Regions from separate parts of the Priestia sp. P5 genome, predicted to be linked through region 1. Evidence: a T-box and tRNA genes for the amino acid it is inferred to sense, from the RefSeq annotation. Region 1 holds a T-box; the other holds one or more tRNA genes.
The links. A T-box is a leader RNA that pairs with one kind of tRNA and senses whether it is charged. The one in region 1 lies ahead of serS (serine--tRNA ligase), so its partner is inferred to be a tRNA-Ser.
Positions count from the first base shown of each region.

Region 1 (7,843 bases):
TTGGAGCTTTCACCTACAGGTATATTTTCTAGCGGAACGCTTTAAAGAACAAAAGAAAATTTTCGAGTATGGCGGCGGCTTCATCCAAGACAGATCCATTTACGAAGATACCGGTATCTTCGCTAAGATGCATTTTGAAAAAGGAACGATGTCTAAAGTAGACTATGAAACATATACAAGCTTATTCGATGCAATGGTTATGACTCCATATTTCCCTCATCCGGATCTGCTCATTTATTTGGAAGGCAGCTTCGAAGATATTGTAGATCGCATTCAAGAAAGAGGGCGACCAATGGAACAGCAAACGCCTCTTGATTATTGGAAAGAGATGCACGCCCGATACGAAGACTGGATTAATAACTTTACGGCTTGCCCTATTCTTCGTTTAGATATTAGAGAATACGACCTTCTTAAGGATCCTGATTCAATTGAATCAATTGTGGAAAAAGTGGCTCGCTTTTTACAACATAATGAAAAGTTAAAACGTCGTCATCTATAAAAAATGCCGCTTTATCTATTAAAGCGGCATTTTTAACAAATAAAAAACCGTTACTTATAAGTAACGGTTTTCCAATCTCCAATTTATCGCGCTATGTTAATTGCATTATAAGTCAAATATGGCGGAGGAAGAGGGATTCGAACCCCCGCGGGCTTTAACACCCCTGTCGGTTTTCAAGACCGATCCCTTCAGCCGGACTTGGGTATTCCTCCGTATCGACAAGTATTAATTTATCATATACAAATAATGAAGTCAACTCTTTTATTGATTTTTTTAAAAAAGATGTTCATTAAGAATTAATTCTTAATGAACATCTTCTATTTTTATTTAGAAATAAATTCTTTATTTCCCATATATGGACGAAGCACTTCTGGAATTTGAATTGATCCATCTTCCTGCTGGTAGTTTTCTAAGATTGCAGCTACCGTACGGCCAATTGCTAAGCCAGAACCGTTTAGTGTATGAACATGCTCTGGTTTTGCTTTTGTATCACGGCGGAAGCGAATATTAGCACGGCGAGCTTGGAAGCTTTCAAAGTTTGAACAAGAAGAAATTTCACGATACGTTTCATAACTTGGAATCCAAACTTCAATATCATACTTTTTGGCTGCTGTGAAACCTAGGTCAGCTGTACACATGCTTAGAACTCGGTAAGGTAAACCTAATAGTTGAAGAACCTTTTCAGCATGGCCTGTTAATTTTTCTAATTCATCATAAGAATCTTCTGGCTTAACAAAGCGAACAAGTTCTACTTTATTAAACTGATGCTGACGAATAAGACCACGTGTATCTCTTCCTGCAGAGCCTGCTTCTGAGCGGAAGCAAGCACTATACGCTGTATAAGCAATTGGAAGCTGATCTCCGCTTAAGATTTCATCACGGTGTAAATTTGTAACTGGTACTTCAGCTGTAGGAATTAAGAAATAATCTTCTTCTTTAATCTTGAATGCATCTTCTTCAAATTTAGGAAGCTGCCCTGTTCCCGTCATGCTTGTACGATTTACCATATATGGAGGAAGGATTTCTTCATAACCATGCTCATCCATATGTAAATCCATCATAAAGTTAATAAGGGCACGTTCTAATCTTGCACCTAACCCTTTATAAAATACAAAGCGGCTTCCCGTTACTTTCGAAGCTCTTTCAAAATCTAAAATATTTAAATCAGTTCCTAAATCCCAATGCGGTTTTGGTTCAAAATCAAATTGTTTAATTTCTCCCCATTTGCGAACTTCTACATTATCATCTTCAGTTTCACCTACAGGCGTACTTTCATGTGGAACGTTAGGAATTGAAAGTAGCAATAGTTCTAATTCTTCTTCAACGCTGCGAAGCTCTTCATCCAATTGCTTTACGCGGTCTCCTACTTCACGCATTTCAACGATTAAATGATCAGCATCTTGTTTTTCACGCTTCAATTGTGCAATTTGCTGTGATACTTCATTTCGCTTGCTTTTTAACTCTTCTGTTTGAGCAATTAGCTCTCGGCGTTTTGCATCTAACTCTTCAAAGCGACCTAAGTCCGTTAAGTCCTCACCACGAAACTTGAGCTTTTCTTTTACTTCATTAAAATTAGCACGTAAAAATTTTAAATCTAACATACTTAGTACCTCCTTTAGTATAAAAGGGCAAAATAAAAACTCTCATCCCCATGAAAGGGACGAGAGTTTACCCGCGTTGCCACCCTAATTGAAAGCTAAAATAAGCCTTCCTCTTAAACCAGATAACGGATGAACCGAAACTGCCTACTACTTTTTCGACAGCTTGCTCCAGGACGGATTCATAAGAATTGATTATCGATTCACACCAGCCATCGACTCTCTTGAAATCAAAAATCTTATTACTATTTCCTATCAACGCTTTATACCAATATCATTTTTATTAATCATAATGTACTACAAGTCTGTACAAGATGCAATTCATTTATACAGGTTTTTTTGAAGCTTCTTCAACCATTGCTACGAAATACTGTGCCATGCGAGCATCATCTGTTAATTCTGGATGAAACGAACATCCCAAGAATTGACCTTGTCTTGCCGCAACAATTCGATCGTTATGCATGGCTAAGACTTCAACGTTTTCTCCTACTTCTACAATATGCGGAGCACGGATAAATACGCCTATAAAATCTTCACCGATATCTTTAATATTTAGGGCAGCTTCAAAGCTATCCCGTTGACGCCCAAACGAGTTTCGAGCTACCGTAATATCCATAACACCTAAATGGGGCTCTTCACGGTCAACGACTTGTCCTGCGAGTAAAATTAAACCCGCACACGTACCAAATACCGGTTTACCTGCTTGTGCAAACTGGCGAAGAGGTTCCATAAAGTCATATTTGTCAATCAGACGACGCATCGCTGTGCTTTCGCCGCCCGGTAGGATTAAACCATCTATTTCGTTTAGCTGTTCAACTTTTTTTATGATAATGGCTTCAGCGCCTGCTGCTTCTAATGCTTGTGCATGCTCGCGAAAGGCACCTTGTAATCCTAACACGCCTACTTTTACCATTTTGTCAAAACTCCCTTTAAATTACCATCCACGCTCTTGCATGCGGTTTTCTGGTAATAATGATGAAATTTCAATCCCTTTCATTGCACTTCCTAATCCTTTTGATAAGTTTGCAATCAGTTCATAGTCTTGATAATGTGTTGTTGCTTCCACGATTGCTCGCGCAAACTTTTCAGGGTTGTCTGATTTAAAGATTCCTGATCCAACAAACACGCCGTCTGCTCCAAGCTGCATCATTAACGCTGCGTCTGCGGGTGTTGCTACACCGCCTGCTGCAAAGTTTACAACCGGTAAACGACCTTCACGTTTAATTTGCAGTAATAACTCATAAGGTGCACCTAATAGTTTAGCTTCTGTCATTAACTCATCTTCGTCCATGCCCACAACTTTACGTACTTGAGCATTTACTTGACGCATATGACGCACTGCTTCCACAATGTTTCCTGTCCCTGGTTCGCCCTTTGTACGAAGCATTGCAGCTCCTTCAGCAATACGACGAGATGCTTCGCCAAGATCACGGCAACCGCACACAAATGGAACCGTAAATGTATTTTTATTTAAATGAAACTCCTCATCAGCTGGAGTCAACACTTCACTTTCATCGATGTAGTCTACACCCATCGCTTCTAGCACGCGTGCTTCAACAATATGGCCAATACGAGCTTTTGCCATAACTGGAATGGACACAGCATTCATCACTTCTTCAACAATTGTTGGGTCTGCCATACGAGACACGCCGCCTGCCGCACGGATATCAGCTGGAACACGCTCTAATGCCATAACAGCAACAGCGCCTGCTGCTTCTGCAATTTTTGCTTGCTCTGCATTGATCACGTCCATGATAACGCCACCTTTTTGCATTTCCGCCATTCCTCGTTTTACACGATCAGTACCTGTAATGTTATTCATGTTTGTCTTCCTCCTGTATCAAGTGTTTCACAATAATTTTTAGTGTATATACAAAATTCAAAACTTAGTGTCTATTTTACCGTATTTTTCGGAAAATTCCTATCTAATTTATAGATTATATACAAACAAATCTAAAAATAAAAAGAAGAGATACTCTCTTGTAGTATCTCTTCTTTCTTTTGAGTTATCATTAAAACCAATTATTCACTGTATTTGCAGCATTCATCCAAATATCGCTGAAGAAGTTACCAATACTGCGGATAGCGAGAGAGAACCATCCAGCTTTTTCAACAGATTCGTTTGTCACAACCGGTGTCATGCTATCTGTAGTTTGACCTCCTACATAGCCTAGATCTTTGAGATTGCTGTTTGTTGCACTCACATAAGCAACTGTTTCTCCTTTTTTAATAGGAGCAACAACTTTTTGATCGTTCATAACTTTATCGTTTAACTTAAAGTTGATTTTAGTATGATCTTTTTGACCTTTTTCGGTAATAATCTTTACAGAATTCTTTGGAGAAACGGAAGCTTCTTTTGATTTTCCTTTAGCAACATCAATTGTTTCATGCCCTTTGATTTCGCCGTTAGCAGGCACTACTTCTTTTAACTGAAAATGACTAAAAGCATAATCCAATATCTTTTTCGTTTGAGAAAAACGAGCAGCTTCCGTAGACTTGCCGTTTTCCTTGGCATTCATTACAACTGTTATGTATCTTACCCCGTTACGCTCTGCAGTTCCAGTGAAACATTGACCTGCAAAATCTGTATGACCAGTTTTTAAGCCGTCTACGCCGCTGTAGGCAGCTGAAAAACCTGGGAGCATCTTATTCCAATTGTTCATTTTTGTTTCGCCTTGTTGCCCTTGTCTAAACATTTTAGAAGGAGTTTTAGCTACTTCCAAAGATTCTGGATAATCATGAATTAAGTGATAAGCAAGGGTAGCAACTGCCCGAGCCGATAGAAGGTTCTCATCTTCTTCCTTCGTTCCTTTTGGATACATTCCTTTTAGCAAAGAATTAGAAAGACCTGTGGAATTGACAAATTTTGATTCACCCATATTTAATCTTTTTGCCGTTTCATTCATTAACTTAATAAAACGTTCTTCAGAATCGCTAACAGCTTCAGCTAAAGCAATTGCAGCTCCATTAGCTGAATAAATAGCCATGGCATCATATAATTCTTTCACCGTGTATTTTTGGTTTTCAATTAACGGTACATTTGATAATCCATAATCCTGAGAAATTTTAGCTGCATATTTACTAACTGGTACACGTTGATCCCAAGATAATTTCTTATCTTTTATGGATTCTAATACTAGGTATTCCGTCATCATTTTTGTCATGCTTGCAATACCTAATAAAGCATCCGTATTTTTCCCGTATAATACTTTCCCCGTACTTGCCTCTACTAAGATTGCTGCATCTGCTTCAACGCCAATATCATCTGTTTTAGGAGCAGCTGATGCTTGTGTAGAGACAAAAAATACGCTGGCCATTAACATAACAGCAATGACACAAATTAATTGTTTCTGTACTGCGTTTCTCACTCTATACCCTCCAAACGTAAACTCACATAAATGTAATTTTATCATACTAAAATTTAAAAAAATAGATAAAGAAGTACTGTTACATTCATGATCCATGACATAAAAAACACGTTTCCCTAATAGGGAAACGCGTTTTTTTAACATTCATGATTATCTCATAGAATAGTTAGGAGATTCTTTTGTGATTTGTACATCATGTGGGTGGCTTTCTCTTAAACCTGCTCCAGTCATACGAATGAATTGTGCCTGTTCACGTAACGCTTCTAAGTTAGCTGAACCACAGTAACCCATTCCTGCGCGTAAACCGCCAATCATTTGATATAAAGTATCTGCTACAGGTCCTTTGTAAGGCAAACGTCCTTCGATACCTTCTGGAACTAATTTTTTATTATCTTCTTGGAAGTATCGATCTTTACTTCCTTTTTCCATAGCTCCTACAGAGCCCATTCCACGGTACACTTTAAAGCGTCTACCTTGGTAGATTTCTGTTTCTCCAGGACTTTCTGTCGTTCCTGCTAGAAGGCTTCCTAGCATTACTGTATGTCCACCAGCTGCAAGTGCTTTTACAATATCTCCAGAGTATTTAATACCGCCATCTGCGATAATAGCTACACCGTGCTTACGAGCTTCAGTTGCACAGTCATATACTGCTGTAATTTGTGGAACGCCTACACCAGCTACAACACGAGTTGTACAAATTGAACCAGGTCCAATTCCTACTTTTACTACGTTTGCTCCTGCTTCAATTAGTGCTTTTGTACCTTCAGCAGTTGCTACGTTACCAGCAATAATATTTAACTCTGGATATGCCTCGCGAATGCTGCGTACTGTATCTAAAACGCCTTGTGAATGTCCGTGCGCTGTATCAATAACGATAACATCAACGCCAGCTTGTACTAATTTTTCAATACGAACGTTTGAATCAGCTGTTACGCCAACAGCTGCTCCAACTAATAATCGACCTTGTTGATCTTTAGCTGCATTTGGAAACTCAATTACTTTTTCAATGTCTTTAATTGTGATAAGACCTTTTAATACGCCATTGTCATCTACAAGAGGTAACTTTTCAATTTTATATTGCTGTAGAATTTTCTCTGCTTCTTCTAAAGTCGTTCCTACTGGAGCAGTAACTAATTCTTCTTTTGTCATTACATCAGCAATTTGCATTGAATAATCTTGGATAAAACGCAAGTCGCGGTTTGTAAGGATTCCAACTAGTTTTTGTTCTTCTTCGTTGTTGACAATCGGCACACCTGAGATACGATATTTGCCCATTAAATGTTCAGCAGCAAATACTTGATTTTCAGGAGTTAAAAAGAAAGGATCCGTGATAACACCACTTTCAGAACGTTTTACTTTATCAACTTGTTCTGCTTGCTGTTCAATCGACATGTTTTTGTGAATGATACCTAAACCACCTTGTCTAGCCATCGCAATAGCCATTTCAGCTTCTGTAACTGTATCCATTCCTGCACTGATGAACGGCACCTTTAATTTTAATGTTTTTGTTAGTTCAACACTCATATCAACGTCTTTAGGTAGTACCTCAGATTTTGCTGGCACCAGTAAAACGTCATCAAATGTTAAGCCTTCTTTAGAAAATTTGCTTTCCCACATTATAGAATCCTCCTTTAAACGACAGAATATTATTAGTAGATTAACAAGCAGATATGTACCTGTCAATAACTTCACTAGATATCAGATAATTCTAATAAAAAGAAAAGGTGATTTAGTTGCATAAATTTAATGATGTTTGGACGTCCTACAATTTATTTTTCTCTGTTCCTTTTGTACAAGACTTTTTAAAAAAGCGCTATCAAAAGTTGAATTATAGCGATGCAGAGCAACATAGCTTTAAAAACAGTTACCCCTTTATTTATTATTTGGAACACAGTAAAAATTATTATCAAGTTGCGGCACAATCTCCTGTATCAGTTCAACCAGTTTTATTATTTTATGGAATGTCACAGCTGTTAAAAGCCTGTTTGTTAACACAAAACCCCGTATATCCAGAGAATACTGCGGTGTTAGCACATGGAGTGTCAACACGAAAAAGAAAAAAACAAAGTTATGATTTTTTAGATGATGAAGTTAAGATCCAAAAAAGCGGTTTGTTTTCACAAGTAGGAGAAGAATTGTTTCATGTGAAACAACTGGAAGGTAGTAAATATACAATGAATTACCTGTTGTCGTGCGTACCGGAATTAGATACATTGTTTTTAAATTTGGGTACTAGGTCATTTTCCCATTTAACAACTATTGGATCGCTTCCAGCTACCTCTTTGTCTATTCCTGAACAAGTTACACGTTGTTATCATATGAATCACGAAAGGCTCTACTCTTTTTTAAAAGAGCGCTCCCGCCTGTCATTGTCTCTG
Region 1 is NZ_JAKWFJ010000012.1:7,508-15,350, forward strand. It holds gene MMB69_RS26920 (deoxynucleoside kinase) at 1-499, shown strand, start outside; tRNA gene MMB69_RS26925 (tRNA-Ser) at 619-711, opposite strand; gene serS (serine--tRNA ligase) at 823-2,100, opposite strand; T-box leader at 2,153-2,365, opposite strand; gene pdxT (pyridoxal 5'-phosphate synthase glutaminase subunit PdxT) at 2,423-3,010, opposite strand; gene pdxS (pyridoxal 5'-phosphate synthase lyase subunit PdxS) at 3,032-3,919, opposite strand; gene MMB69_RS26945 (serine hydrolase) at 4,110-5,465, opposite strand; gene guaB (IMP dehydrogenase) at 5,616-7,082, opposite strand; gene MMB69_RS26955 (YaaC family protein) at 7,199-7,843, shown strand, end outside.

Region 2 (7,843 bases), on a different contig from region 1:
ATATATTCGCTCGTCATCATGATAATAGGCAGTGTCATCGCTGCTAGTAGTGCCTCATTCTCTTCTGGAAACTTTGCTGTGTTGATGGCTGGCAGAGTCATTCAAGGGATTGGAGCTGCAGGTACTACAACGTTGGCAATGGCATTAACTGGAGATGTATTTACAGGGGAAAAAAGAGCAAAGGTCCTCGGGATTTTAGAAGTGTATAACGGAGCAGGAAAAGTGGTTGCGCCGATAATTGGAGCATCGGCAGCACTCGTCGTATGGTATGCCGCATTTTTTGTCTATCCCTTAGCTGCAGGTGCTGCTTTAGTAGGTATAGTCATGTATGTGAGAGAAGGGAAAACAGGTTCGGATTCAGTATCTGTTCAAGAATATTTAAAGAGAGCCCTTGGGATTGTCTATGATAAAAGAAAATCGCTTTTTCCTTTATTCTTTGTCGGGGGATTGGGGTTGTTTTTATTATTTGGCATTTTATATTACTTATCTTTTTTAATAGAGGAAACGTATCATATAGACGGTTTTTTTAAAGGAACCGCTTTTTTATTTCCTCTTGGCGCAATGACGCTCGTTTCTTATTGGACCGGGCAGCGAATCAAAACAGACGTAGAGCTCATGAAAAAATTGATGATAGTAGGAATGGTTCTTTTATTTGTAATGTTTGGAGTATTAACGATGATTTACACGCTTCCTATTTTGATGTTTTGTTTGACAGTCGCCTTTGGCGGCTTAGGGTTTGTTCTTCCGTGTATTAATATGATGATTACTTCAGCGGCTTCAGAAGAAGAAAGAGGGTTTATTGTATCCATTTATGGAACGGTGAGATTTTTAGGAGTAGCGTTGGGACCTGTCGTTTTTGAAGTGTGGATGCATACTGAAAGGCTGATGTTTGTTTATAGCTTTATTCTGCTCACAGCAGGAGGTTTGTGGGTTTTGTATCAGTTGAAAATTTTTTCTTCTGCAATGGGAAGAAGAAAAGTTGTACAGAAATAAAGAGGCTGAGACAAAAGTATGTTAGTTGAAGAAGCTCCGAACGAATTTGATTCTTGATCAAGAATCAAATTCGTTCGGAGCTTTTTATTGGCAGGGTAAACATAGATTTTATGTATGTAGGTGCTTCTAGCGGTTGATTGGATTCATTTCGTTATGTTTCAATCGCTTTATTAGGTTTTATCTTTTTTCTTATAGGAACCCTTGTGACGAGCAACAAGTAAATGAAGAACGTTCCTATCCAGTAAAGAGAGCTATGTGTTGCTAGAGACAAAGAAAAAGCTTCAAAGAGCGTATAAAGCAGCGTGAAGGCTACCGTACTATAAGCGCTCAGTGCCCACAGCTGCTTAAAAGGAAGCTGCTTTTTAGTAATGAGTCCAATCAGCTTTCCAAGATAAGCAAGGCAGGTAATAAAAAGGAAGTTTAGTCCAGATGTTAATACGTACAGTAAAAGCATAGCGATAGGGACAAGTATGTATAGAGAAAATTTTTGTTCGTGCAGCAAGTTTAACAGTTCATTTTTATCTTTATGGTGCCAGTTTAGCAACTCATATGAATACGTTTGTGTTTGTGAATTAGTCGTGATGTAAATTCCATCCTTTAAAAAACCAATTGCATGAGCAGGGGAATGAAACCGTTCAATAGACTGTGAGGGGTTTAAGATAAAAGCGGTACCGTTTACTTTTTTTGTGAAAGGTTGACTTGACGTAAGCTGTGAGTTTGAAATAGAAAAAGAAGAAACAGATTTTGGAAGATCTGTAGTAGCGATATGATAGCCGTTTACAATCGTCAAAGTCATAAAGAAAAATGTAGGCAGCAAAGAAATAAATGTTAAAAACAGCACAAAGCCAATTGTTTTATTCGTATGCTCAAAGCGAAGCGACCTTATTTTTTTGAAGGAAGTAAAACTCCATGCCATCTTTTTCAGCATGCTCATTGTAAAGCCTCCTCTTATTGAAGATTCTGATTATACCTTATTTTATAGCGAAAATTTAAGGTTTACAATAGATTTTAGAAACCGTTACCAATTACAATGATGCGGTGGAGCGTTTTGTCACAAGCACATCTTATGCGTATATGTACAGGTTTTGCCGTCATTGTTTTTGGGGATATTACGGGCAGCTTGAGGACCGTGCTGTTAATATTGCAGATGTACAATCGAAAATCATTATTTGAAGAGGTATTCGAAAGTAAAATAAAGGAAGGACTCGTCGTGCAAGGTCTTTCTTTATAGGAGTGATTATTGTATGATAAATAGTAATAATAAAAAGGATAGGTGCGGGCATGGCTATTTTATGTTGGGCATTAATTATCATTAGCTTTGTTGTATCGTTTGTTGGGTTGGTTTATCCCATCATCCCAAGCGTGCTATTTGTAGCTCTAGGATTTGTTATATACGGTTTATTTTATGATTTTAGCTCCTATAGCTGGTTATTTTGGGTGATACAAGGATTGTTAGTTGTCGCACTTTTTTTAGCAGACTATATAGCTAATATTATTGGTGTGAAAAAATTCGGAGGCACTAAAGCAGGTGTTTGGGGAAGTACAGTTGGGCTGCTTGTGGGTCCGTTTGTCATTCCGGGATTTGGAATTATTTTAGGGCCGTTTATCGGAGCGATTGTAGGAGAACTGATTGTTCATCGGACCACAATTAGCAACGCAGTAAAAATTGGAGTAGGTTCGGTTATTGGCTTTTTTAGTGGCGCTATTTCAAAAGGATTTATTCAACTGCTGATGATTGCCTATTTTTTATACGCTGTTTTAAAATAATATATTGACTTTAGGCTAGAAACATGTTAAATTTTTAATGTCGCTAGTAAATGTTATATTGTTCCACAGTAGCTCAGTGGTAGAGCTATCGGCTGTTAACCGATCGGTCGTAGGTTCGAGTCCTACCTGTGGAGCCATGGCGGTGTAGCTCAGCTGGCTAGAGCGTACGGTTCATACCCGTGAGGTCGGGGGTTCGATCCCCTCCGCCGCTATTTTCCAATTTGCATTTGTGACATACATAATTCATACTGTTCCACAGTAGCTCAGTGGTAGAGCTATCGGCTGTTAACCGATCGGTCGTAGGTTCGAGTCCTACCTGTGGAGCCATGTGGACCCTTAGCTCAGCTGGTTAGAGCAGACGGCTCATAACCGTCCGGTCGCAGGTTCGAGTCCTGCAGGGTCCACCATTTATAGGGTTGGAGGAATACCCAAGTCCGGCTGAAGGGATCGGTCTTGAAAACCGACAGGGGTGTTAAAGCCCGCGGGGGTTCGAATCCCTCTTCCTCCGCCATACTATTGTCTATTCAAAGCTTCTTTTGAGAAAAAGAAGCTTTTTTTATGTTTAAAAGAATAGCGAATGGGAATTAGGTAAATATAAATCATGGATTAGGAACTTTTTATTTGAAACAGTAGGGTAAATTTGCTAATCTAAACGTATATGGTGCTTTTGCGCCAAAATGCTTACATATTTTGAAGGAGGAATTATTCATGGCTTACAAATTACCAGAACTACCTTATGCATACGATGCACTGGAACCACATATCGACAAAGAAACAATGAATATTCACCACACCAAACATCACAACACATATGTTACAAATCTAAACGCTGCTGTTGAAGGCAAAGCGGATTTAGAAAGCAAAAGTATTGAAGAGTTAATTTCAAACTTAGATGCTGTTCCTGAAGATATCCGTACAGCAGTACGCAATAACGGTGGCGGTCATGCGAACCACTCATTATTTTGGACAATCCTTTGCCCTAACGGCGGCGGTGCTCCAACTGGTGAATTAGCGGACGCTATCGCTAGCAAATTCGGCAGCTTTGATCAATTCAAAGAAGAATTTGCAAATGCAGCTAAAACTCGCTTCGGTTCTGGCTGGGCTTGGTTAGTTGTAAACAACGGCGAATTAGAAGTAACAAGCACACCAAACCAAGATAGCCCATTAATGGAAGGCAAAACGCCAATTCTTGGTCTAGACGTTTGGGAGCACGCTTACTACTTAAATTACCAAAACCGCCGTCCAGATTACATTTCAGCATTCTTTAATGTTGTAAAATGGGACGAAGTTGCTAAGCGTTACGACGCTGCAAAATAAGCTAAAGACGTATTTAAGAGCCAGTAAAGTAATTATTACCTTTACTGGCTTTTTTGTTTTCCAATTCTTTTACATATCTCCTTTTCTTTTTCACACACTAGGTGTAGAAGAGAAAAGGAGTTTTTTGATATGCCTTTATTAAAAAAAGTAGTTGGAGATGTAGAAGTTAGTAAAGATTTACTTTTGCTTTTAATTATAGGCGGTCTTTATGCCTTGGCTATTTCAATTTCCAATTCGTTTGTTAACATTTATCTGTGGAAACAATCAGGCGAATTTTCGGATCTCGCTATTTATAATTTAGCGGTAGTGGTGCTTCAGCCGCTTACGTTTATTTTAGCAGGTAAATGGGCCAAACGAATTGACCGGGTTGTAGTTTTAAGGTTAGGTGTATCTTTTTTAGCTGTTTTTTATATCGCTGTATTAGTCAGTGGAGCTAACGCAGCCGAGTATTTAGTATTGCTTGGTGGACTGCTGGGTATAGGATACGGCTTTTATTGGCTAGCTTTTAATGTGCTAACTTTTGAAATTACAGAACCTGATACAAGAGACTTTTTTAACGGATTTTTAGGGATCTTAAACTCTTTTGCAGGGATGATTGGTCCTTTAGGAGCGGGCTTTGTTATTTCCGCTTTGTATGAATCACTTGGGTATAAAATTGTGTTTGGTGTATCGCTGCTATTGTTTATCGGTGCCGTTGTGCTTAGTTTTTTTATTACAAGACGCGCAGCGGAAGGAGTATACAAATTTAAAGAAGTATGGGCTGAACGAAAAGTCAATAAAGACTGGAATCGAATATTGCAGGCTCATTTCTTTCAAGGGTTGCGTGAAGGTACGTTCATTTTTGTTGTATCCGTCATGGTATTTATTACGACGGGAAGTGAATTAGCTTTAGGAACATATGGACTGGTGAATTCAGCGGTTGCATTTGTAGGATACTATGTTGCCTCAAGGTTTATTAAGCAAAAAAATCGCCTTCGGTTTATCTTCACAGGGGGCCTCCTTCTCTATGGAGCAGTCTTTTTGCTTATCTTTAACTTATCGTATCCAAAGTTAATTATATATGCTGTTTGTATTGCCATTGCCTATCCTATTTTATTGGTTCCATTCATTTCTCTAACGTACGATGTGATTGGACGAGCAAAAGACGTTGTTTCAAAAAGAATTGAATACATTGTTGTCAGAGAAGTATTTCTGAATATCGGGCGCGTCGTTTCCATATCTTTATTTTTAATAGCTGTACTATTTTTTGATGAAGCAAAAAGTATTCCCATTTTATTAGCTATTGTTGGAGCAGGGCATACGATCATTTATTTTTGTGTGAGACATATCTCACAGCCTCTGCACAAAAAAGAAACGACTGTTACTCCTCCGGTATTAAATGAAGGAGACGGAGAGTCTCCAGCTTAGAGTGTTATCAGCTCCTTCATTTGTACTATGGAAAATGCTTCGCTTTTCTTTTAGAATAAATACGTTGTGTAAATAGGCACCTGCCAGGTGTCTATTTATTTGCTAAATGGCTGATTTTATGGTGTTATGGTATATATGTTTTATAAAGTGTAGGTGTTGGTATGAAAAAGAAAAAAAGAAGAAAAAGTCACGTGCCTTTTCGTGTAAACTTACTTTTTTTGACCGTATTTGCCCTATTTTCCGTATTAATTTTGCGGTTGGGACTTGTTCAAATTGTATACGGTGAGAATTACGAACGAGAAGTCGAAAAAACACAGGACGTTACGGTCAGTACGCCTGTTCCTCGAGGGAAAATGTACGATCGTTATAACCGCGTAATTGTAGATAATACCTCTTTAAATACGATTACATATACTCGTTTTCAAGGAAATACAGCTGAAGAAAGGCTGCGCATCGCTAAAAAGTTAGCCACTATGATCGATGTTCCTTACACCACAAATGTGATTGATATTCCGGAAAATAAAAAGAATAAAGATGCTAAAAATGTGGTAAAAATTACAGAACGTGATATGAAGGATTATTGGATTATGCTTCACCCTAAAGAAGCGGAACAGAAAATTACGCAAGCTGATCGTAAAAAAGTTCAAGATGGTGAAATGACTGATGACGAACTATATCAACGTCAGTTAGACCGCATCTCTAAAAAAGATTTAGAAAGTCTAAAGAGTGATTTAGAAGTTCTCGCTATTAAGCGCCAAATGGAGGCAGGTTACTCTAACACCCCGCAAATTGTTAAGAGCGGTGTGACAAATGAAGAGTATGCCGTTGTAAGTGAGCACTTAGATGAACTTCCAGGTGTTGATACAACAACGTATTGGGATCGCTCATACCCAGAAAACAGTACTCTTCGTACTTTGCTTGGAAATGTATCATCTGCCAACGAAGGACTGCCTAAAGATAAAGTACAGTATTACTTGTCAAGAGGCTATAGCCGAAATGACCAAGTTGGGACGAGCTATTTAGAGAAGCAATACGAAGCTCAGCTCAGCGGTCAAAAAGAAAAAGTCCAATATGTAACAGATAAAAAAGGAAATCTCCTTGATACAATTCAAGTGTCTAAAGGTGAACGCGGCAGTGATTTGGTTTTAACTATTGATATGGAGCTTCAAAAAGCGGTAGAAAAACAAATTACGGACCAGCTTTTAGCCAAAAAGCAAATGAAAGGAACGCAATTTTTAGACCGTGCTTTTGTTATTATGATGGATCCTCACACAGGAGAAATTTTAACAATGGCAGGTAAAAAATACACCGTTGATAAGAAGACTGGAGCGCCTAAAATAGAAGATTTTGCATTAGGGAATATTTCAACATCTTATACAATGGGCTCTGTTGTAAAAGGAGCAACGGTTTTAGCCGGCTTAGATGCAGGAGCTATTAAGCCAAACACAGTGTTCGTTGATGAACCGTTAAAAATTAAAGGAACACCGGTTAAGAAATCAGCTGAGGCTGAAGGGTTAGGACCCTTAACGTATTCATCTGCGTTAAAATATTCATCCAACGTATTTATGTTTAAAACGGTAATGGCCATGGCAGGGTTACAGTATCATAAAAACATGACTTTACCGATTAAACCTGATACATTCAGCGAACTGCGTTCTTACTACAGTCAGTTCGGCTTAGGCGTATCAACAGGCATAGATCTTGATAACGAATCAACAGGTGTCCAAGGCGGAAGCGATGTTCCAGGTACGGCGCTTGATTTAGGAATTGGTCAGTATGATACGTACACGCCGCTGCAGCTTGTTCAATATACTTCTGCAATAGCTAATGGAGGGTATCGCATTAAGCCGCAGCTAGTAAAAGAAATCCGAAAACCAACGATTAAAACCGATGAAATTGGCGGTACGCAGCATTCATTTGAGCCTGATGTATTAAATCGTATCACGATGAAAGAAGAGTACATTAAAGATGTTCAAAGTGGTTTTAAACGCGTTACGCAAGAACAAGGCGGTACAGGGTATGCAGCTTTCCATACAGCGAACTATAATCCTGCTGGTAAATCAGGAACGGCACAAGCCTATGAGAAGAACCCAAGCGGAGGGGATCCGATTAAAGTTAATAATTCAAACTTTGTGGCCTTTGCTCCGGCAAATGATCCTGAAATTGCAGTAGCTGTCGTGGTACCATCGGCATTTGTGCCAAGTGCACCAAATACCATTACAAAAGAGCTTGCTCGTTCTGCCCTCGATACGTATTTTGATTTAAAGAAAAAAGGTGAACAAGAAGTAAAAGACCAAGAAGAGAATCAACAGGCTGTCATTGCAAACGACGCCAATTAAAGAGGCTGGGACAAAAGCAT
Region 2 is NZ_JAKWFJ010000001.1:374,091-381,933, forward strand. It holds gene MMB69_RS01900 (MFS transporter) at 1-993, shown strand, start outside; gene MMB69_RS01905 (DUF1189 domain-containing protein) at 1,145-1,927, opposite strand; gene MMB69_RS01910 (hypothetical protein) at 2,042-2,224, shown strand; gene MMB69_RS01915 (DUF456 domain-containing protein) at 2,275-2,760, shown strand; tRNA gene MMB69_RS01920 (tRNA-Asn) at 2,823-2,897, shown strand; tRNA gene MMB69_RS01925 (tRNA-Met) at 2,899-2,972, shown strand; tRNA gene MMB69_RS01930 (tRNA-Asn) at 3,013-3,087, shown strand; tRNA gene MMB69_RS01935 (tRNA-Ile) at 3,091-3,167, shown strand; tRNA gene MMB69_RS01940 (tRNA-Ser) at 3,179-3,271, shown strand; gene sodA (superoxide dismutase SodA) at 3,469-4,077, shown strand; gene MMB69_RS01950 (MFS transporter) at 4,207-5,484, shown strand; gene MMB69_RS01955 (peptidoglycan D,D-transpeptidase FtsI family protein) at 5,646-7,823, shown strand.
Region 2: it has a tRNA-Ser gene. The T-box ahead of serS (serine--tRNA ligase) is inferred to sense a tRNA for this amino acid. The anticodon was not compared.